Linked DNA regions of Rhodohalobacter sp. SW132. The protein of the gene in region 1 interacts with the protein of each later gene in a pairwise test. Links are inferred from orthologs where the notes say so. Each region holds a gene or a part of one and is shown on either strand. Other genes may lie near its edges. The genes, in order: sucD and sucC.

Region 1 (10,722 bases):
ATAACCGGGACCTGAAAACGTTTACCGTTGATCTGCACAGAGGAGTTGAGCTTCTGAAAAAAGCTCCAGAAAGTGTTATCAAAGTGTCTGAAAGCGGATTGAAAACGGCAGCGGACCTCGCAGTGCTTCACAATAACGGGATCGACGCCGCATTGATTGGCGAGCAGTTTATGCGTCAGGATAATCCCGGAGATGCACTCAAGAAAATGATCGAAGAAACTAAAAAACTGACTCAAATTTAAAAATACTCTGAATGTTCGCTGAACCTGAGAACCGAACGAATGTAAAAATTTGCGGAATTACGAATCTTGAAGATGCCCGTTTTGTTTCCGGAGCACTGGCTGATTTTATCGGCTTTATTTTTTTTCCAGATAGCCCTCGTTACGTCGAACCGGCAAAAGCGGGAGCCATCATAAACTGGCTGGAAGGGCCCCAAAAAGTTGGCGTATTTGTGAACCAACCCCTTGATGATGTGCAATCAATTGCCACCCAAACCGGCCTCGATTACGTGCAGCTTCACGGAAATGAGACAGTGGAATACTGCTCGCTGATGGACAAGCCGGTAATCAAAGCGTTTCATATCGGGGAAGATACCGATGCCGATTCGCTTCGGGCCGAAATTGATCCATACCTGGATACGGTGGAGTACCTGTTATTCGACACCAAACTACCCGGCAAATGGGGCGGAACCGGGAAATCGTTCGACTGGAAAATTTTATCCGATATCGGTGAAGATAAACCCTATTTTCTCTCAGGCGGATTGAATGAAGTAAATATACGCGATGCAATTACGACTGTACGGCCATTTGCTGTTGATTTGTCGAGCGGACTCGAGGAATCACCCGGCCTTAAAGATTTTTCGAAAATTGAAGATTTTTTTGAGCAGATGCGCGATATCTGGGATGCCCAGGAGATGGGGGAATTATAGGAGAATTAACTTTGTGCAGGGTGATGACCCTCATGCTCAGTTAAAGGTGAAGCTTGGCCAAGGTGCACAAAAGATCATCCCCCATTGCCCCCTTCCAAGGGGGACACTCCTAAAAAAATATATTTGATTACTGGATTTGCGACACTTGAAAGTTGCATTTAAAGATTTTAAAAACCGATTAACAACAGACCATTATGAATTACGAAGCACCCACAAAAACCGGTTATTTTGGCGATTACGGTGGGAAGTTTGTTCCTGAAGTTTTAATGCCGGCCCTTGAAGAACTTGAATCCGCGTTTAATGAAGCGCAGAATGATCCGATATTTTTAAACGAATATCATCAGCTTTTGGAAGAGTATGTTGGCCGGCCGACTAAACTAACGTTTGCTGACCGGCTTACGGATCACTACGGCAAGGCGAAAATCTATCTCAAGCGGGAAGATCTCTGCCACACCGGGGCTCACAAAATCAATAATGCGATTGGTCAGATTCTACTCGCTAAAAAGATGGGCAAAAACCGGATTATCGCTGAAACGGGTGCAGGTCAGCACGGTGTGGCAACTGCAACGGTCTGCGCTAAATTTGGGATCGAGTGCGTGGTCTATATGGGAGCTGAAGATATGGAGCGCCAGAAATTGAATGTAGACCGGATGCGATTGCTTGGAGCTGAGGTTCGTTCAGTATCCAGCGGATCGAAGACGTTGAAAGATGCGACCAACGAAGCGATCCGCGACTGGGTGACTAACGTTGAAGATACATTTTACATCATCGGTTCAGTTGTGGGCCCGCATCCGTATCCAAAAATGACGAGAGATTTTCACCAGGTGATCGGTAAAGAGACCAAATCGCAAATTTTGCAGGCAGAAAGCCGGCTGCCGGATTACCTGGTAGCCTGTGTTGGCGGCGGATCAAACGCGATCGGGTTTTTCTACCCGTTTATTAACGACGAAGAAGTGAAAATGATCGGTGTGGAAGCAGCCGGTTTGGGAGCCGATACTGATCAAACCGCAGCAACCCTGACGATCGGAACGCCCGGCATTCTGCACGGCTCACTCAGCTACCTTTTGCATAACAACGAGGGTCAGATTCAGCTTGCCCACTCCATCAGTGCCGGTTTGGATTATCCGGGAATTGGTCCCGAACATGCGCATTTACATGATATCAAACGCGTTTCGTACTATGGTGTGACCGATAAAGAGGCGATGGATGCAGTAGAACGAACTTCAAAATTTGAGGGGATCATCCCGGCGATTGAAACGGCGCATGCGCTGGCTTATCTCGAGACGCTAATGCCGCTCACTTCCAAAGATGAAATTGTAGTAATTAACTGCTCCGGACGCGGCGACAAAGACATGAAAACTATTTCAGAATACTTTAACTCATGATTGCACAGAAAAACAGAATTCAGTCGGTTTTTGAAAAACGGAAAGATGGCGATAAAATCATGTCCCTATTTCTTACTGCGGGATTTCCCGATCTGGAGTCAACCGTAGATCTGGTGCTCGGTTTCGAACAGAACGGCGCCGATATGATAGAACTCGGCATGCCGTTCAGCGATCCATTGGCTGACGGACCAACCATTCAGTATGCCAGTAACGAAGCGATTAAAGCGGGAATTACCATGGATAAAATCTTTGAAATGGTGAAAGAGATCCGTCTGCAATCAGAAATCCCGATTGTGCTGATGGGGTACATCAATCCGGTGTTCCGGTACGGTGTGGAGAAGTTCTGTATTCGTGCTGAAGAGTGCGGTGTTGATGGTCTGATTATTCCCGATGCCCCGATCGAGGAATCGGGTTTGCTAAGTGAACACGCCGAAAAAGCAGGACTTTCAATGATTTTTCTGGTGGCTCCAAATACATCCAGTGAGCGAATGAAACTGATCGATCAGAGAAGCAGCGGATTTGTATACTGTGTGTCGGTTACCGGCGTTACAGGTGCGCGGGATGGTGAAGAGGTTGCTCAATCCGTGCAAAAATTTATCTCACGTGTTCGCGAGAATGTTCAGAAAAATCCGAGCCTGGTTGGGTTTGGAATCAAAAATCATACAGATGCGAAGAAAATATCCTCCGATCTCGACGGCTTTATCGTTGGAAGTGCGTTGGTTGAGAATATCCGGGAAAACTATCCCGAAAACGGATGGAAACAGAAGCTGTTTTCATTTGTTAAAGAACTGAAATTTGGAAATATTTGATCGACATTAAATAATACAGATGCCCTCTATGAAATTATCATCTTTTTTAGCGCCATTTGCACTGCTGATTCTGTTTGCTGCCTGCAGCGGTGATTATCGTCCCAATTCCATTGGTCCAGTGGATGAGGTTATTGTTGTAATGGATTCAACCCAGTGGGAAAGCGAAACCGCAATGGCAATCCGTGAAACGTTTGGCGGATTGATTCAAACCGTACCCACACCTGAAAACGCATACACACTCACCTTTCGTGATTTCAGAAACAATCAGCAGCTTGAACAGCTCAAAGAGTTTAAAAATGTGATTTTTGCTGCACCGATTGATCAAGAAACAAATGTATCGAGGTTTATCAACGGTATTTTGAGTGATGAAGTGGAAAACCGTGTGCGACAGGAGGAAAGTTTTGCGTTTCCACTAAGCGATCGCTGGGTGCGTGATCAGTGGGCGCTGGTTCTGACTTCCGTTTCCGATGAAGCTCTTGCTGAAAAAATTTATAACGCTGAAGAAGATCTCGTCGGGAATTTGCTGGACAGAGAGCTGGAAAGACGAACTGAAAATATTTTCCGGCGTGGAGAGCAGGTTGCTGTATCCGATTCGCTATGGGAAAATCACGGATGGAAAGTGAGGATGCAGCACGATTATATCCAGGTTATCGATTCAACAAATGCTGTGATGTTCCGACGCTACCTGCCCGATAATAACCGCTGGATGTGGGCCTGGTGGCAGGATGGGGTGGAAGATCCCGACTTTATCAATGCTGACTGGATTAATGCAAAACGCGATTCACTGATGGAATACCTGGTGCAGGGGGAACGCGATGGCTCGTATGTAACCACCGATTACCGAAGGCCACTTGAGACACGTTCCATTGACAGAGACGATCGCCTGACCGCGTATGAAACCATGGGTATCTGGCGGATGACAAACGACTTTATGGGCGGCCCGTTTGTGCACTTCACATATCATGATCCCGAGACGAACCGGCTCTTTATGGTTGAGTATGCCCAGTTTGCACCCAGAGTGAATAAACGCCGGTTTGTAAGGCAGTTTCAGGCGATGGGACGAACGTTCGAAAGCGATTCAACTTGGGTTACCACACGTTCCGAAGAAATTACAGGGTTGGAGTAAATCGTCAAGATAATTAGAGTTGAACGTAATAACCGTTGATGAACAATACTGATAGTCCTCATTCCCTCGCTGAGTACAAAATAAATTCAGGTCCAGAGAAAGATTCCGCTGAACGAATGGCCAAATCCCTGGAGCCGTGGCGTTTTTCCATACCCGTCGGTCCCATTTTGGAAACAGGTGCAGGAGTAGGTCATTTCACGGAATATCTGATAAAGATGTTTCCCGAACGTGACATTGAAGTGATGGATCCTGATTCTGAAAAAATCGCCTTTCACAATGATTTTTATCCAGATACGGATCGGCTAACCCGGGAGGCGAGAGATCCGGAAAATGATCCGCCCGATGAGCTTAATTACGCCCTGATTTGCGGTCATCACACCGTTCAGTCATTTACTCAGCCTGCAACAGCTCTCGAAAGACTTAGCCGGTCTTTGAAAGTAGACGGGCTGATGCTGATGTCATTTCCAGGCGAAGATTCCTTTAAAGAGTGGAGATCAGTTTGTCTTGATCTCGGTATTCCCTATACAGGCCGGCAGCTTCCTCAAACCGAACCGCTGGTGATTCATCTGTCAATGGGACCGGTTCAGGTCGATTTTTATGAAGATCAGTCGGTTCACTATTTTGAATCATTTGAAGATTTTTTGATTCAATTCAAAAAGAGCGGTGTGAATGCACAAAAAGATGACAGGATGCTTACCCGGAAAGAGATCAAGCTTTTAAATGAAAACTGGAAGGAGAGGAGTGAAGGAAGAATCGGGCTGACCTACCATAATGTGTTTCTGGCAGTGAAGCGGATCGCTGAGTAGTTGAATTGAAGTGGAAACCAAATGCTGCTCTGTTTTTCGCAGATTTTCGCTGTGTATATCGCAGAGTTACGCTGATAGGCCCAGAATGGATTGTGAATGATCTGCGTAAATCAGCGGATTAATCAGCGCGCCTCTGCACGAATAAAAGACCTGTAAACGTTAGATGATGAATATTTTGGAAAATGGTTCTACAAAAAAAAGCCATTTCCGATCACTCAGAAATGGCTTTTAGGCTGTCAACCGATTATGGATTAAGTGCTTAGAGCATTTCTTTCAGTGTTGATCCGATTTCGGCGGGGCTGTCAACCACGGTGATCCCTGCATCACGCAGTGCTTTTTTCTTATCCTGGGCAGATCCTTTTCCGCCTGAGATAATTGCACCGGCATGACCCATGCGGCGTCCGGGAGGTGCTGTACTTCCGGCGATAAATGCTACAACCGGCTTGTCTACATTATCTTTAATATAGGCAGCAGCCTCTTCTTCGGCTGTTCCGCCGATCTCGCCAATCAGTACGATTGCTTCGGTATCGGGATCATCCTGGAACAGTTTTACAGCGTCGAGGTGATTGGTTCCGATAACGGGATCACCGCCAATTCCAATTGCTGTGGTTTGTCCGAGTCCGGCTTTGGAAAGCTGGTCAACGGCTTCGTAAGTGAGTGTTCCGGATCTTGAAATCAGTCCGATGTTACCCGGTTCAAAAATATCTGCCGGCATAATTCCGATTTTTGCTTCACCCGGTGTGATAACTCCGGGGCAGTTTGGCCCGATCAGAACAGCACCGTGGCTCTTTACAATTTGTTTTGCTATGATCATATCAGCAACGGGAATTCCTTCGGTGATGCAAATAATCACTTTAATTCCTGCAAATGCCGCTTCAGAAATTGCATCGCCGGCAAAGGGTGGGGGAACAAAAATTACAGATGTATTTGCCTGCTCTTCTTTAACCGCATCGGCAACTGTGTTAAATACCGGCAGATCGAGATGGGTTTGACCACCTTTACCGGGGGTTACTCCACCGACTACATTCGTACCGTACTCAATCATCTGTTCCGCGTGAAAGGTCCCTTCGCTACCGGTAAACCCCTGAACAACGAGGCGGGTATCCTTACCAACTAATACACTCATCTATATCAAATTTAATTAATGGATTCCGTTTCTTTTCATCGGGTGGAATATAGCCTTCCTACTGCAGATTTACCAACGATTGCGAGTGTTGTGCAATTTTTGACATCCCTTTAAAAATCAGGCTCTGTTTTCTTTAGGGTTATAAAAATATCAGACATAAAAAAACCCGGATGCTGCTGACACCCGGGTTTTTTGTGGGGTTAAGAATTTATCAGAGTGCGTTTTTCATAGTTTCGTAATCGTATCCTTCGGCCTTACTCATCTCTTGAGCAGCGAGCGTGAGGAAGATACCGTAGATCACCTTAGAACTAACATCAGCAATTGTATAGGTAATGTGTCGCCCTACAACAAGTGTTTCGCTCAAGACAGGATCGAGTGTCATTGTGAGATATGGCATCAGATATGCACCGGGATAGAGCATCCAGGAGAATAAAAAGAGTACCCAAATGTACCCGAGATATTTTTGTGCTTTTGGAGGAGCGCCTTCTTTTCCTTCGCTGATCACCCGCTTCATCAGAATAAGAATATGAACAAAGAAGATGGTTGAGATGAATCCCCAGACGAAGAATAATGTCGGGTTGGTTACTTCGTAAAACTGTCCAACGTATCCTGTGAGGATCATAGCTGTACCCGAGAACCAGAATTGATTTCTGATGGAACTGAAATCACTTTTGGTGAGCGTAACCACGAACAGAATCTGGAAGAGCAGCATCGGGACATCAATCAGCCAGTTCAGATAGCGATATCCGTTATTGAACAGGTCGTTACCGTCGCCCAATACATATCGGGCAGTATCAGCGTCATAAACCATTGCGCTTGTCCAGTTCTGCGACTGTACATAGAGCAGCAGAAAAGCAGAGACCATAACCACACCGGAGAGTACGGATGAGGTTCTGTATTTAGGAGCTACGGTTTTTATGGTTAGAACGAAGTAAAGAAGACCGGCCAGCATAATTGCAAAACCGAGCGTTAGAACGTGAGCAGACATCTGGTACGCCATTTCGGTATACCCTTCAGCCGCACCTACATAGTTTTCAAATGTGGCATTACCCAACATTTCGATTAAAGCTTCCATAGTTATTGATTTGATTTGGGGTTATTGACATGTCCCGCTAACACCCCGGTTATTTGGAAAGTTCAATATTTACAGAAATTATTGAAAATAGATTTTGACTGATATATGTCCCACAAATGACAGAAGAAAAATGGAATGACATTCAGTTCATTCTCTCTTGTTTAGGAAGGGAACCAATAGTATTTAAAATCTAAATTGTTCACGTTCGTTCCGATGATTCATCAAGATTTGTTATGCAAAATTTGTAAGTTTAGCCCGGGTCTGGGGATGGATATTTTGGTTACTGTAATTGAGTTTTCTAATAGCAGCATCATATATGAAGAGGCCATTTTTTGTAAACTCACTGTTCCGACTCAAGGATTTGATCAACGATTTTTTTTATGACTGATTTTAAAAGCAGCAGATGACAGGTGACGATAAAAAAGAAGAAATTCGGGAAGCAGCCGATATTGTTGAGGTGATCAACGATTACGTCCGCCTCAAGAAATCCGGGAACGGCTTTGTGGGTTTGTGTCCGTTTCATGATGAAAAAACGCCTTCTTTTCACGTTACTCCACGCATGGGGATTTATAAATGTTTTGGCTGCGGGGAGAGCGGGGACGTCTATAATTTTATTATGGAGATGGAGGGTGTGAGTTTTCCCGATGCGATGAAAACACTTGCCGATCGCTACGGAATTGATCTGCCCAAACCGGAAGAGTCGGAGAAATACAAGGAAGAGAGTCATCTGCGGGAGGGAGTGCTCCATGCCCTGAAATATGCAGGACTTTATTATCACAGGCAGCTTCATGAAAGCAGTGATGCGAAAAAAGCGAGAGAGTACCTGAATAGCCGCGGATATGATGACAAAATCATCCGAACATTCGGCCTGGGATACGCACCCGGCGGCGGTGATTCCCTGCTAAAGGAAGCAGAAAAGGAGGGGATCAAAGAGGAGTATCTTGCGGAGTCAGATCTCATCAAACCGAGCAATCGCGGCGATGGATTTTATGACACCTTCCGGGACCGGCTGATGTTTCCGATTTTCAATCCTTCGGGTAAGGTCATTGCGTTTGCCGGCAGAATACTGAATGAAAATAAAAAAACGGCGAAGTATGTAAACTCCGCCCAAACCATCGCCTACAACAAAAGTGAAGTGGTGTATGGGGTTAACTTTGCGAAAAATGATATTCGTAAGGAAGAGGAGGTCATTCTGGTTGAAGGGTACACGGATGTGATTACCATGTATCAGCACGGAATTAAAAATGTGGTGGCTTCAAGCGGTACTTCTCTTACATCAAAACAGATCAATATTCTGCAGCGGTACGGCAACCGCATTGTGATGATTTATGATGCGGATGAAGCCGGACAAAAAGCGATGGAACGCGGGTTGAAAATTGCACTTCATGAAGGTATGGAGGTGAATTTGCTGGAATTGCCCGATGGTGAAGATCCCGATTCGTTTGTGAAGCAGTTTGGCAAGGATTCCTTTCTGAATCTAAAAAAAGAGAAGGCGGAAGATTTTATATCCTTCACCATTCATAAGGCGGAAAAGAAAGGAGACCTGGAGAAGCCCGGCGATCGTGCCCGGCTGATCCATACGATTCTGGAACAGATTGCCGAAATTCCTGAGGAGATTCAGCGCCAGGTGTATGTGCAGCATCTGCACCAGAAAACGCAGCAATACCGCAAGGGGAGTGACCGGGAGCTGTTTCAGCAGCTTGAAAAATTTATCGCAGAAAAACGCCGGGCAGAACAGCGATCGAAACGACGTGAACAGTCTGCACCGGTTTCAACTCCGAATGATCCGCGGCCTGCTCCGCCGCAGGAAGGGGCTGCCAGGTCTAAACCGGCTCCTGAAAAAAAGCGGCCGTTTTACGAAAAAGAGATTATTCGGCTGCTTCTGACTTTCGGACCAAAAATGCAGAAATTTATCGGTCATAACGTTGGGGCGGATCAAATTGAGGATGAACAACTCAGGGAATTTTACGAAGATATTATGACCCGCCACATCAAGGAACAAGAAATTTCGGTGGAGCACTATTCCAGCCGTGATCAGCCGTTTCCTTCGCTGCTGAGCGATATTTTACTCGAACGATATTCCGTTAGTGAAAACCACTCCAAAGCGACCGGCAATGAGTTCAAAAAAGATAAATTTCCGTTCAAAAGCGCCAAATCAGCGATGAAAGCCCTGCGCCTGCACTTTTATGAACGCAAACGAGCCGAGCTTTCCCAGCTATTAAAAGAGGGAGACACGGACGAACGTCAACGTTTTATGAAGATGATTTCCAAAGTTCAGAAAGAGATCACAAAAATTCAGAAAATGTCTGCCGACATGCTTTTTGATGATCCGGATTTTATGGATGATGACTCGTCGGATACCATCATTCAGGAGACGTTTGAGTATAAGATGAAAGGGGAGAAGTAGGGGAATCAGTTTGCCAGCACTCGGTGTGCAACAGTGGTTAAGCTTGTACTTGAGTGGTTTGATACGGAAGTTTTATTTGAACTGGTAGAAGAAAACGGGAAAACAAAAGTAACCCTTGTACCTAACGGATGGCAAGAATTAACCGAATTTTACCGATTGTGCAACTTCAACCGGAGCTTTTTTCACTTTAGCTCGAAAAATATTGCGAAAATGGAAAAGGAATTCTGTTTCAGGAACGGTAATTTTAAACAATTAAGCTTGATAACAACTTAACAGCTATTTATAAAAGACAGTTTTCTGTATCTGTGTTTACAACTGAATGATTTCATCTTCCCACTGAGAAATCAGAATGATTTATAATATATATTTTTCCAGTCCGGCTATTTGCACCCGTCATTCTACAATATTCACTGACGTTTCAAGCACCGATCCGTCCGGCTGTTCATAACTGATCGTCAGCACCATACCTGGTTCAAGGATGAGCAGTTCCTCCAGTTCCTCCCAGCGGAAAAGTCTGAATACTTGCCGTATACTCTCACTACAATTCTCTTCATCTGCAGTGTTCAGTTGATTCATTGCTTTAAGAAAAAGCCCTTCTGCAGGCTCCATGAACCAAAAATTAGGATGATCCCGGATTTCCCGAATCTCTTCTGCTGTTATTTCCTCCTGTTTTAGATATACATTGATCACGTAGCGGGAAGGTACACGATATGCATTTTCAATACCCTCTTTCTGTTTGACCCACTCCGCCAGCATTTCAATAGTCTCTTCAGATACTATTCGTCCCCCGCCTTCTGTACAAGGAGCGTATCCACGATCTTCATTTTCCTCTTTCCCACCAATTAGAGCCAGGGATGCATGATTCCGAAATACTTCCTCTAAGTCCTCCGGCGGGAAAAAATCCCACCATTGAAAACCGCTCACTGTTACCTGTTCGCCGACATCGGTGGAAAGTATAAGCTCTAGTGGCTCATCGAGGCCGGGTGTATACACATCGCGTGTTACATTACCCCGTACAATAAACGATTCACCGACAGCCCATTTTTTTTGTTGAAAAAAA
Region 2 (10,794 bases), on another replicon or contig:
CGCGATCGGTCACAGCCACCTGCCATCCCTCCAGTGGGTTTGCAGGATTTGCACTGCTGTGCAGGTAATATTTTTCTTTTGACACAATTCCCTGTTTTACCGGGGCATACCGAATGGCCATTGCGGTTGCGTCGATATCATGCTGCTGATACACCACCCGCTTATGATCTTCACTGCTCCATATCAGGGTCCCCGCCGGGCTTCCGGTATTGCCATGCTCTTCAAGAAGCGGAATCAGCCAGGATCTGTGCAAGCTCGGTCGGCCTTCCCTTAATACCTGCATCACGGCTTTTGATGAAAACGCCTTGAAGCTTTCAATAATCTCATCAAATGTGCCCCACGCTGCATTCCCCATCAATAGAATACGATCGGGAAGAATTACGTACTCGTAGATTCGCAGTCCTCGCCGGTCACAGCACCAGCGCAGCCCGTTGCTCATCTTCCGAATCAGCCTGATCTCCGTGAACAAAGGGATTCCTGCAACGATTCGTAAGGATATATAGCTCAGTTCTTTCTCTTTTCGATATTTTCCAGCCATAACTTTCTCTTTTTTCACTTTTCACTTTTCACTTTTCACTTTTATAATATGATCTGAATTAGAGCCAGCCCTTACACTTTTTCTGAAAATTGATCAAAGCGGCATTAGAAAGCACATCACCCCCAAAAAAACCAATTACTGTCATAAAGATTGTAAATATCGGCCTGCCCCCGGCCCTACCAACCAACAAATCCCTTCTCAGCTTTTTTTTACCTGCCAGTTTGGCTATTATTACACCCGAAATAATGAAACCCTAAATCTTGTTGAAAACCGGTTATTTATGAAAATTCATGAGTATCAAGCCAAAGAAATTTTAAGTGAATACGGGGTAGCAGTACCCGATGGTGTAGCGGCCGAGAATGTTGATGATGCCGTTGCTGCAGCAAAAAAAATGAAAGAGAATGGATCTTCACTTTTCGTAGTGAAAGCGATGATCCATGCCGGCGGACGCGGTAAAGGCCGCACCAAGAACAACAATGCCAAAGGGGTGATTCTTTGCAAAACCGTCGATGAAGTAAAACAGGCGGCTGAAGATCTGCTCGGCGATACGTTGGTGACCATCCAGACCGGTGATGAAGGTCAGAAAGTAAATACCATTTATGTAACCGATGGCGTAGATATCGCACAGGAGTACTATCTTGGAATCCTGCTCGACCGCGGTAACAGCAAAAATGTGATTATGGTCTCCACCGAAGGCGGTGTTGAGATCGAAAAAGTTGCAGAAGAAACTCCCGAAAAAATTATTAAGGAGTGGGTAGAGCCCGGAATGGATCTGCAGCACAACCAGGCCCGCCGTCTCGCATTTGCACTTGGTCTCGAAGGAGATGCATTCAAAAAAGCGGTGAAGTTCATCATGGCTCTTTACAAATGTTATGAAGAGACCGATGCCAGTCTTGTGGAAATCAACCCGCTGGTTCGCACACCCGACGGTGATGTGATGGCCCTCGATGCCAAATTCACATTCGATGAGAACGCCATGTTCCGTCAGAAAAAATATGCTGAACTTCGGGATGAATCCGAGGAAAACCCCATTGAACTGGAAGCATCAAAATATGGACTGAACTACATCAAGCTCGATGGAAATGTGGGATGCATGGTTAACGGCGCCGGCCTGGCGATGGCTACCATGGATATCATTAAACTCTCCGGCGGCGATCCGGCCAATTTTCTTGATGTTGGCGGCGGTGCAAATGTAGATACCGTGAAGAACGGCTTCCGCATTATTCTTGAGGACCAAAACGTAAAAGCGATCCTCATCAATATATTCGGCGGAATCGTTCGCTGTGACCGCGTTGCCAACGGCGTGATTGAAGCGATCAAAGATCCTGAAATTGCCAAGAAGGTTGAGAATGTGCCGATTATCGTGCGTCTGCAGGGTACAAACGCCGTTGAGGCGAAAGAGATTATCGATAACAGCGACCTGAACGTCATCTCAGCCGTGCTTCTTAAAGAGGCAGCGGATGCGGTATCGAAAGTGATTGCTGCCTGATCACTTCAGCCTGTTTGCATGATTGCAATTTAAGCGGAGCTTCAGTGATTAATACTGGATGCTCCGCTTTTTTTATGTCTGCATATCTTTAAACCGCATTGTTCGGTGATCTTTTACAGGGTTTACTGTAGCTCAATTTCGAATAATTTGTTCGGAGTTATTCAAAAGTGAAAGAGATTAATCGACAGATCTTTAGTATACTATACGGCTGATGAAACAACATGATATTAATTTTTAAATTTCTGTTTCGGTGTATGCCGAATACCTGTTTCTCGTGACTGCATACCCGTTAAATTTCTACCTTCCGGATGATTAAAACCGATTCCCTCACCCGCCGACTTTACGCAACTGACGCCTCCATTTATGAAGAACTCCCCTCCGGTGTAGCTTTTCCGTCTTCGGTTGATGAGATCCGTCAGCTGGTGAAAGAAGCTGCAAAGAGAAACTTTTCGATCACTGCCCGAAGTGCAGGCACCAGCCTGGCCGGCCAGACCACCGGTGAGGGGATTATCATGGACAGCTCGCGGCACATGACCGGAATCCTTGAAATCGATCCGAAGCGTCAGGTTGCACACGTGCAGCCGGGTGTGATCCGTGACACTCTGAATCGCGAAGCGGCAAAATATAAGCTTCAGTTTGGCCCCGACACAGCGACTACCAACCGGTGCATGATCGGCGGCATGATCGGGAACAATTCGTGCGGATCATTTTCGATCAAACACCGATCCACCCGTGAACATATCCTCGAAATTGAAGCCGTCCTAAGCGACGGCTCAACCGCTCTGTTCAAACAACTGTCAGATCAGGAACTTGAGGAGAAACTGAACCTCCAGACTTTCGAAGGGAGTATTTACAGGCAAATCCTGCAGCTTCTGAAAAAGCATAAAGATGAAATCCTGGACCATTATCCTCACCCGGAAATTATTCGCCGAAATACCGGGTATGCGCTCGACCGGATGTGCGAGATGTCGCCACTCACCCCCGGCGGACGGCCATTTAACATGGCTGAACTTCTGTGCGGGAGTGAAGGAACTCTTGCGATGACCGCATCCGCAAAACTAAACCTGGTGGACCTTCCCGCCTGCCGATCGCTTGTGATTCCGCAGTTCAGCTCACTTCGCGAGGCGATGAAGGCTGCGGTTGAAATTGTGAAGTGGCAGCCGGCAGCTGTGGAGCTTGTGGATGATATCATCCTGGACGCCACAAAAGGAAATATCGAACAGAATAAAAACCGGTTTTTCCTGAAGGGTGATCCAAAATGTATTCTCATTGTACAGTTTGAGGGTGAAAATCAGGATGAATTGGAAGCCCATTCGGCGAAACTTGCCGAACGTCTGAGGGAACTCAATTTTGGATATGCGCATCCATATCTCTCGGATGAAGATGAAATCCGGCGCGTCTGGGATCTCAGAAAAGCCGGACTCGGGTTGATTATGGGCCTTGGTAATGAAAATCCATCCCCGAGTTTTGTTGAAGATACGGCCGTTCGCGTGGAGGATCTGCCCGACTATGTGGATGATTTCCAGGCGATGCTCGATCGTCACAACTCTTCGTGCGTATTTTATGCCCACGCATCGGTCGGTGAGCTGCACCTCCGCCCTGTTGTAAACACCAAAACGCCCGAAGGTCTCGAAACCATGAAACAGATGGCGGCAGAAGTGGCCGACATCGTAAAAAAATATCGGGGCTCACTCTCCGGTGAACACGGCGATGGGCGCGCTCGGGCGCCTTACATCGAAACCGTTTTGGGGAGCGAGATGATGCCGCTGCTCCGGCGCGTGAAGGAGATCTGGGACCCGAACTACCTGTTCAATCCCGGTAAAATCCTCGACCCAAAACCGATCGATACCGATCTTCGGTTTTCGCCCGATTACAATCCGCCTGCCGTTCCAACAATGTTCAAATGGCGCAAAGCCGGCGGATTCGGCAACGCCATTGAACTTTGTAACGGCGCCGGTGTATGCAGAAAACTGGCGCAGAGCGGCGGCACCATGTGTCCGTCCTACCACGCCACACGTGAGGAAAAAGATAATACCCGCGGCCGGGCAAACCTGTTTCGTCAGCTTTTCTCAGGTAAGCAGATGGACGCGTTTGAATCGGAAGAACTAAAGGATGCACTAAGCCTCTGCCTGAGCTGCAAAGCGTGTAAAAGTGAATGTCCCGCTAATGTGGATATGGCAAAAATGAAAGCGGAGTTTACGCACGGCTGGCACAAAAAAAATGGTATCTCCTCAGCTGAACGATTTTTTGGTCAGCCTGAAAAACTCTATCCGCTCGCTTCATTTACCGCATCGGTCACAAATTTTATCAACAAGCAAAAACCGACAAAGTGGTTGTTCGAAAAACTATTCAACATCCACCCAAGCCGGAATGTCCCGGAGTTTGCCTCGCAGACATTTCAATCGTGGTACAGGAAGAACAGATCAGACTTCAGTCATCCCGGTGCGAAGCAGGTTCTCCTGCAGGTTGATATTTTCACCAACTACCACGAACCTGAAATCGCAATTGCGGCTCTTAAAGTGCTACATTCATTGGGCTACGATGTTCTGGTCCCGTTTATCCGACCATCCGGACGACCGCAGATCTCCAAGGGTTTACTGGATGAAGCCTCAAAAATATGCCATGAGAACATCAACCATTACTACCCATTTGCGGAACGGGATATCCCGATTGTGGGACTTGAACCGAGTGAGATTTTAACGCTCCGGGACGAATACACCGATCTCTGCAGAGAGGAAGACCTGGACAAAGCTAAAAAAATTGCTGATCACACCTTTCTCTGGGAAGAGTTTCTTGCTACTGAGCTGGCGACCTCGGACGCTCTTGATGTCGGAAAAGGCCGGAAAGTTTATATACACGGCCACTGCCACACAAAAGCGCTGGTCGGCAATCATCCTCTGATTCAATCTTTCAGGCAGCTTGGTTTTGATCCCATTGAGCTGAAAACCGGATGTTGCGGCATGGCCGGCAGTTTTGGGTATGAAAAAGATAAATATGAAGTTTCCATGCAGGTTGGCGAACAGGTTCTCTTTCCAGCTCTTCGCGAATTAAATTCAGAAGCCAACATCTGCGCTCCCGGATTTTCCTGCCGCCACCAGATCTCTGATGGCGTTGGGAAAAAAGCGGCTCACCCGGCGGTGGTTGTCGCCAAAGCCATGGGGCTTGCCTGACACGTAAATATTTTACCACCGTGTGAGCCCAATATGAGGTGTTGAACCTGGGAATTGGATTTGCTCGAAAAAGTGAAGTTCATTAACCTTGGATTTCATATCCTTTAAGATTAATGGACTGCATGAATTTTGACATGAATGTTGAATCTCTGACACCTGCGTCAACAGCCACTGAAAGTAAACCGCTAACATAGCCGAATCGTCTTACAGCCAAGCTATCTCCTCATACTTCAAAAAACTCTCCATAATAATATCACGCTTATAACAAGTATTACTGTATATATTGATCGCAATTGCTTATCAATATATTTGGCATCAATACTATGTTTTCAGACTTGTGTATAATTATAGATTGATGAGATGATTAATAATAATAAAATTAAGTTACCAATCATTGTATTTGATCTAAAGTTCGGATTCCATCCACATACAATCAACAAAGTCGTATGTAGCTATAGCGGCGCCAGCCCAGTGTTCACCTCGCCTCAATTTTAGTAATTATTTTGAATTGCATTTTCAATCTAAATTTGAGCAACCCAATTTTCTCTTACTCCGGCAATGTCTAATCATATTTAAAAGCAAAATAAGACCTATTCTATTTTGTAAGATGATTATTCTTAAAAAACCTTACACCTTTATTCATTAGAAGTTTTACTCAAATGAAGTATTGATGCTCCCAGATTTTCCTACCGAAGCGGCTCACCCAGCGGTAGTTATGGCTCAATCGATGGGCTTAGTGTAATAGATTTCAATTTTGACGGGGTTTGAATCTATTCGGTTAAATTAATCGCCACATCGAATAGGTACTCGCCATTTTAGCTGTGTAGATAGAAGTAACAACACCTTGAATTCAATTTGCACATTATGAAAACACGAGATACATCCACATTTCGCCAGCCTGTGTTGTCTCAGTTCATCATCGGGACATTACTTCTGATTTTCTTGCCGCTTTTTTTAACTTCCTGTAACGACAAACAAGTTCAGACGGTCACCTGGACAGAGTTCGAACCGGTGTACATGACTCACAGTGAGTTTGTGAACTCTGTGGCTCTGGAAGAGTCGCGTGATCTGAACAACCCCGGAAAATTCTATTTTTATGGCGGATATCTTTTTGTGAATGAAGTCAATAAAGGGGTTCATATCATCGATAACCATGATCCTTCTGCTCCGCAAAATGTCGGGTTTATTAATATCCCGGCCAATAAAGATATCGCTGTGGATGGCACTTTGCTGTATGCCGATTCACAGAAAGATCTGTTGGTCTTTGATATCAGTGATTTGAGTTCCCCAGAGCTTGTGCAGCGGATTGAAGATGTTTTCAATACTGCTTCACGAATTGCTCCCGGTTTCACAACCCAGTCTATTGACGATTCCAAAGGCCTTGTGGTTGACTGGAAACAGGTTGAGCGCGAGGAGATCTGTGAATCAAACTGCAATTCTCAGCCGACACGGTGGGGCACCGGCTGGGTAAATACAACTGCCAGCTTTGATGCGAGCCGCGCATCCATGGGTGAATCATCCGGTGGTGGTGTGGGTGGTTCGATGGCGCGTTTTGCGATTACATCAGATCATCTGTACGCCGTAGATCACACGAGTCTCACCGCGTTCAGTCTCGGTTCCGGGAACACGAGTAAAGTGAGTCAGCAAAATGTGGGATGGCAGATCGAAACAATCTTTCCGTACCAGGATAATCTTTTTATCGGCTCCGCCAACGCGATGTATATCTACGCACTTTCAAATCCATCCAATCCGGAGCCGCTCTCTGTCTACTGGCACGCAACCGCCTGCGACCCGGTTGTGGTGGAAGGTGAATACGCTTTTGTAACGCTGCGGAAAAGCGAGGCCTGCCCCATGGGTGTAAATCAGCTCGATGTGGTGGATGTGAAAGATCTTACCAACCCCAAGAAAGTAAAATCGTATGGGATGATCAACCCGCACGGACTGGGTATTGATAACGGTAAGCTTTTTATCAGCGAAGGAGATCACGGACTGAAGATCATGGACGCCAGCGATCCGCATAACGTAAAATTGCTGCGCCATATCGAAGATATCAAAACATTTGATGTGATTCCTTACGATGGTGTTTTGATGGTAACCGGCGATGATGGAATCATCCAGTATGATTACAGCGACATCAACAATCTGAAGCATCTGAGCACCATACCGGTTTTCAAAACCGAGCCCTCACTCTGACCTGACTTCTGAATCGAATATCCTGTAATGAAAACTCGATTAATCGTTCTGCTTTTCGCTCTGCTCCTCTGGCCGGTGTTGGTCTGTTCTCAACAACCAGTTCCGGCCGGAGAAAACAGCGATTCAGGCTTTTTTAATCGCACCGGATCTGATCTTCTATTCAGCTCAGATCACTCAACGGCCCGGTTTTATACGATCAATGGCTACCGCTTTACTCCTTTCGTTTCGGCCGGACTTGGAATTGGATATGTGCCCTATAACGATCCCCTTGGGCTGATTCCCATCTTCACCGATCTGACAGTTATATTTCAGGATGGCGATGTATCCCCGTACATGTTCTTCCGGATGGGTTATACCCGGAGTATAAAATCAGATTCAGATGTTGTGATGGATAACCATAATGGAGGCTTGATCGTGAATCCCGGACTGGGCCTTCAGTTCAAAACCAGCAGAAGCTGGGGCTTTTATCTGAACGTGGGATACAACCGCGACCGGTCTGCTCACCAGTTTGACAGCTGGGGAGGTCGGACCGTTGAAAACTCGCACACCTACCAGAGAATCAATTTGGGAATGGGTTTTGTGTTTTAGGCCTGAGTTCAATTCTTAAATTATCCCCTAAAAGTCCCCCTTCGAGAGGCTGTGAGAAAATAAATCACAAGCATTTAAAAAAGTCCTTTTATTTAACCACGAAGTCACGATGACACGAAGAATCACGAAAGCTAGTAATTTGATTTTGTTATACTTCGTGTACCCTCGTGGCTTTGCGTCTTCGTGGTAAAAATAAATGGCCGATATCTTTATTAAGTATTTCCTCACACCCTCTAAAAAGGGGGATGTCTATCAGAGAAAAATCGATGGTTCACCAATGATCTCAATTCCTAACACCACCACGTTCAATCAGCTCTTTGGCGCTGCTGAGTGCCGCATCGGTAATCTCCTCTCCGCTCATCAGGCTCGCAACTTCCCGGACATGTTCCTCCTCCGTCAGCGGTGTAATTCGCGTGATGGTCCGCTCTTCCTGTTCAATTTTTTCAACGCGATAATGCTTGTGTGCCTGGCTTGCAATTTGCGGCTGATGGGTGATCGCTACAATCTGGCAATATTCGGATAATTTCCGCATTTCGCGTCCAACTTTTTCCGAAATATTACCGCTGATACCTGTATCGATCTCATCAAATATCATAACCGGCAGATGGTGCTCCTGCGCCAGGATCGATTTCAGCGAAAGCATCACCCGGCTCACCTCCCCGCCTGAAGCAATTTTGTCGAGTGGTTTTGGCTCTTCGCCTTTATTTGTTGAGATATAAAACCGAACATCATCACACCCTTCGGCTGAACACTCTACGGGCCTGCCGTCAATTTCAATCCAGCCGCTGTCAGCAAATTGCCACGCCACATGTACGCGGAACTGGCCGTTTGGAATCCCCAGGTGGCTGAGCGTAGCTACAATATCAGTCGATAACTGTTCACCGATTTCCAATCGTTTATTGTGAAGCGCCTCAGCACTTTGTTTCAAATGACCGGCCTGCTCACGGATTCTTTTCTCGATTTTCTCAATCTCGAGATCAAAATTTTCAGCGACATTCAGCTCCCGTTTAACTTGGTTATAGTAGCTGATCAATTCAGGAATAGATCGCATATATTTTTTCTGAAGGCGATTCAGTTCCGACTGCCTTTGCCTTAGTGTCTCCAGCCGCTGCGGGTTAAACTCGATCGTATTTCGATACCGTTCAGCAAAATTCACCGCTTCCTGTATGCTGATGCGTGCCGTATTCACCTCGCTCAGATAGGTTTCAAACTCCGGTTCAATCCGCGCCATATCTTCCAGGTGAAGTTTGATGGTATTAAGCATCTCCATCAGGCTGATATCATCCCCGTTCCCGATTTCTGAAATCGCGGCTGCTTTCTGATCCAGATCTTCCGCATTGTCGAGAAGGTTCATCTCCGATTCAAGTTCCTCTTCTTCGTAAGCATCCAAATCGGCGCCCTCCAGCTCCTTCACCTGGAACTGGTACAGCTCGGTTTTCTCTTTCAGCTCGCGCTCTTTTCGTTTCAGATCGCGGAGCTCTTTCTGCAGATCCGCCATTTTCCGGTATTCGGTGCGATACGTCTTTTTCACCGGCTCCACAGAATCAAAACGATCGATCATATCGATGTGATTTTCCTCTTTCAGCAACAGCTGGTGATCGTGCTGGCCGTGCAGATCCACAAGCTGATCGCCCACCTGTTTCAGCACTGCGATGTTCACCGGCGTATCGTTAATAAACGCACGGCTTCCTTTCTGACGAATTTCACGCCGGAGTATCAGCTCTTCACTGTAATCCACAGCGTTATCTGTTAGGAGTTTCTGGAGAAATGCATTTTTCCCGACTTCAATCGTAGCCTCAGAAATCGCCTTTTCGGCACCCTGACGAATGACATCCGTATCCGCCCGTTCACCCAAAATCATATTCAGCGCACCGATAATAATCGATTTACCAGCACCAGTCTGGCCGGTCATAATATTCAGGCCTTGTTCGAACTGAACGTCCAGTTCATCAATGAGCGCAAAATCTTTGATGTAGATCGATTTAATCATGAGTCAGAGTCGTTCTTTTTTAGCAGTAACGTCAAAACAGATGATCACAAAATAAAGTTTATCGCGATCACATCAGAAAAAAACATAAACGGTATAAAACCAATACCCAAATTTAAAGAACTCCATTGATGGCCTGAGACAAAATTATTTAAACACCGGAAAGGGATGCACTGCTCACTGCATTACTCCCTCCCCGCTTCACTCTATCACATCACCCAATTCCCTGTTCAAAACCGAAACAGCCGCTCCTTCACACTGATGCTCGATTTTTTCCCAGCCTTATAAAATTCAACCGGCAGACGGTGCGGTTTATCCCACACCAAACTCATTCGGGCCAGTTCGAAAAGGTGAGTATAGTAAAAGAACTGCCCTTCAATATCACCACGCATAACTATTGAAATAGATTGAATCGAGCGTTTGATTGCCGGATGGTATCCGCGTAGATCGGGGAATATCTTCGTTCCGGTAGCGGTTATTCAGCATCACCCGAAATTGGTACTCAAGTGTATTCCCTGACAGACTCCCCGGAAAGGTTACAGAAACCTTAAACAGATTCGGGTTATTTTCATCAGGCTTCATTTGTTGGGGCTGAATCGCTGAAAGCGGGCTCCGGTTACCGATCAGCTCAACGCGATCCCTGTTTTCATCAAATTCACTGCCGTCAAGCAGGTGAGTGATATCTACCTGGAAAGTGATCTCAGACTGGGCATATAAACTGCCAAATCCCTGAATCATAAGCCCAGTTACACAAATTAAAATCATTTTTTTCATCTTGCTTTCTCCTCTTTAGATGTTTCAGTTATTACGGTTTCCATTCCCGTTGCCA

Evidence for each region.
Region 2: the proteins of sucD (region 1) and sucC interact in binary tests that used the Escherichia coli proteins (3 or more experiments, as listed by UniProt). The link is inferred for Rhodohalobacter sp. SW132 from one-to-one orthologs.

The regions. Positions count from the first base shown.
Region 1 is NZ_QUOK01000002.1:489,595-500,316, reverse strand. Bases 4,248-7,088 are described here. They hold sucD (succinate--CoA ligase subunit alpha), read right to left. Parts: upstream 6,181-7,088; coding sequence 5,314-6,180; downstream 4,248-5,313. Other genes in these bases: DYD21_RS06740 (bacteriorhodopsin), read right to left, coding at 6,392-7,088; DYD21_RS06750 (trans-aconitate 2-methyltransferase), read left to right, coding at 4,287-5,054; DYD21_RS06755 (DUF4837 family protein), read left to right, coding at 4,248-4,248. Also shown: indole-3-glycerol phosphate synthase TrpC, read left to right, coding at 1-242; DYD21_RS06770 (phosphoribosylanthranilate isomerase), read left to right, coding at 254-928; trpB (tryptophan synthase subunit beta), read left to right, coding at 1,123-2,313; trpA (tryptophan synthase subunit alpha), read left to right, coding at 2,310-3,122; more of DYD21_RS06755, read left to right, coding at 3,151-4,247; more of DYD21_RS06740, read right to left, coding at 7,089-7,255; dnaG (DNA primase), read left to right, coding at 7,659-9,662; DYD21_RS06725 (hypothetical protein), read right to left, coding at 10,056-10,655; DYD21_RS06720 (hypothetical protein), read right to left, coding at 10,664-10,722. UniProt on the Escherichia coli protein: Succinyl-CoA synthetase functions in the citric acid cycle (TCA), coupling the hydrolysis of succinyl-CoA to the synthesis of either ATP or GTP and thus represents the only step of substrate-level phosphorylation in the TCA.
Region 2 is NZ_QUOK01000010.1:101,498-112,291, reverse strand. Bases 10-2,922 are described here. They hold sucC (ADP-forming succinate--CoA ligase subunit beta), read left to right. Parts: upstream 10-818; coding sequence 819-2,027; downstream 2,028-2,922. Other genes in these bases: DYD21_RS16740 (FAD-binding and (Fe-S)-binding domain-containing protein), read left to right, coding at 2,336-2,922; DYD21_RS16750 (hypothetical protein), read right to left, coding at 10-538. Also shown: more of DYD21_RS16750, read right to left, coding at 1-9; more of DYD21_RS16740, read left to right, coding at 2,923-5,197; DYD21_RS16735 (LVIVD repeat-containing protein), read left to right, coding at 6,062-7,390; DYD21_RS16730 (hypothetical protein), read left to right, coding at 7,418-7,978; DNA repair protein RecN, read right to left, coding at 8,262-9,968; DYD21_RS21145 (hypothetical protein), read right to left, coding at 10,196-10,357; DYD21_RS16720 (hypothetical protein), read right to left, coding at 10,347-10,739; DYD21_RS16715 (hypothetical protein), read right to left, coding at 10,764-10,794. UniProt on the Escherichia coli protein: Succinyl-CoA synthetase functions in the citric acid cycle (TCA), coupling the hydrolysis of succinyl-CoA to the synthesis of either ATP or GTP and thus represents the only step of substrate-level phosphorylation in the TCA.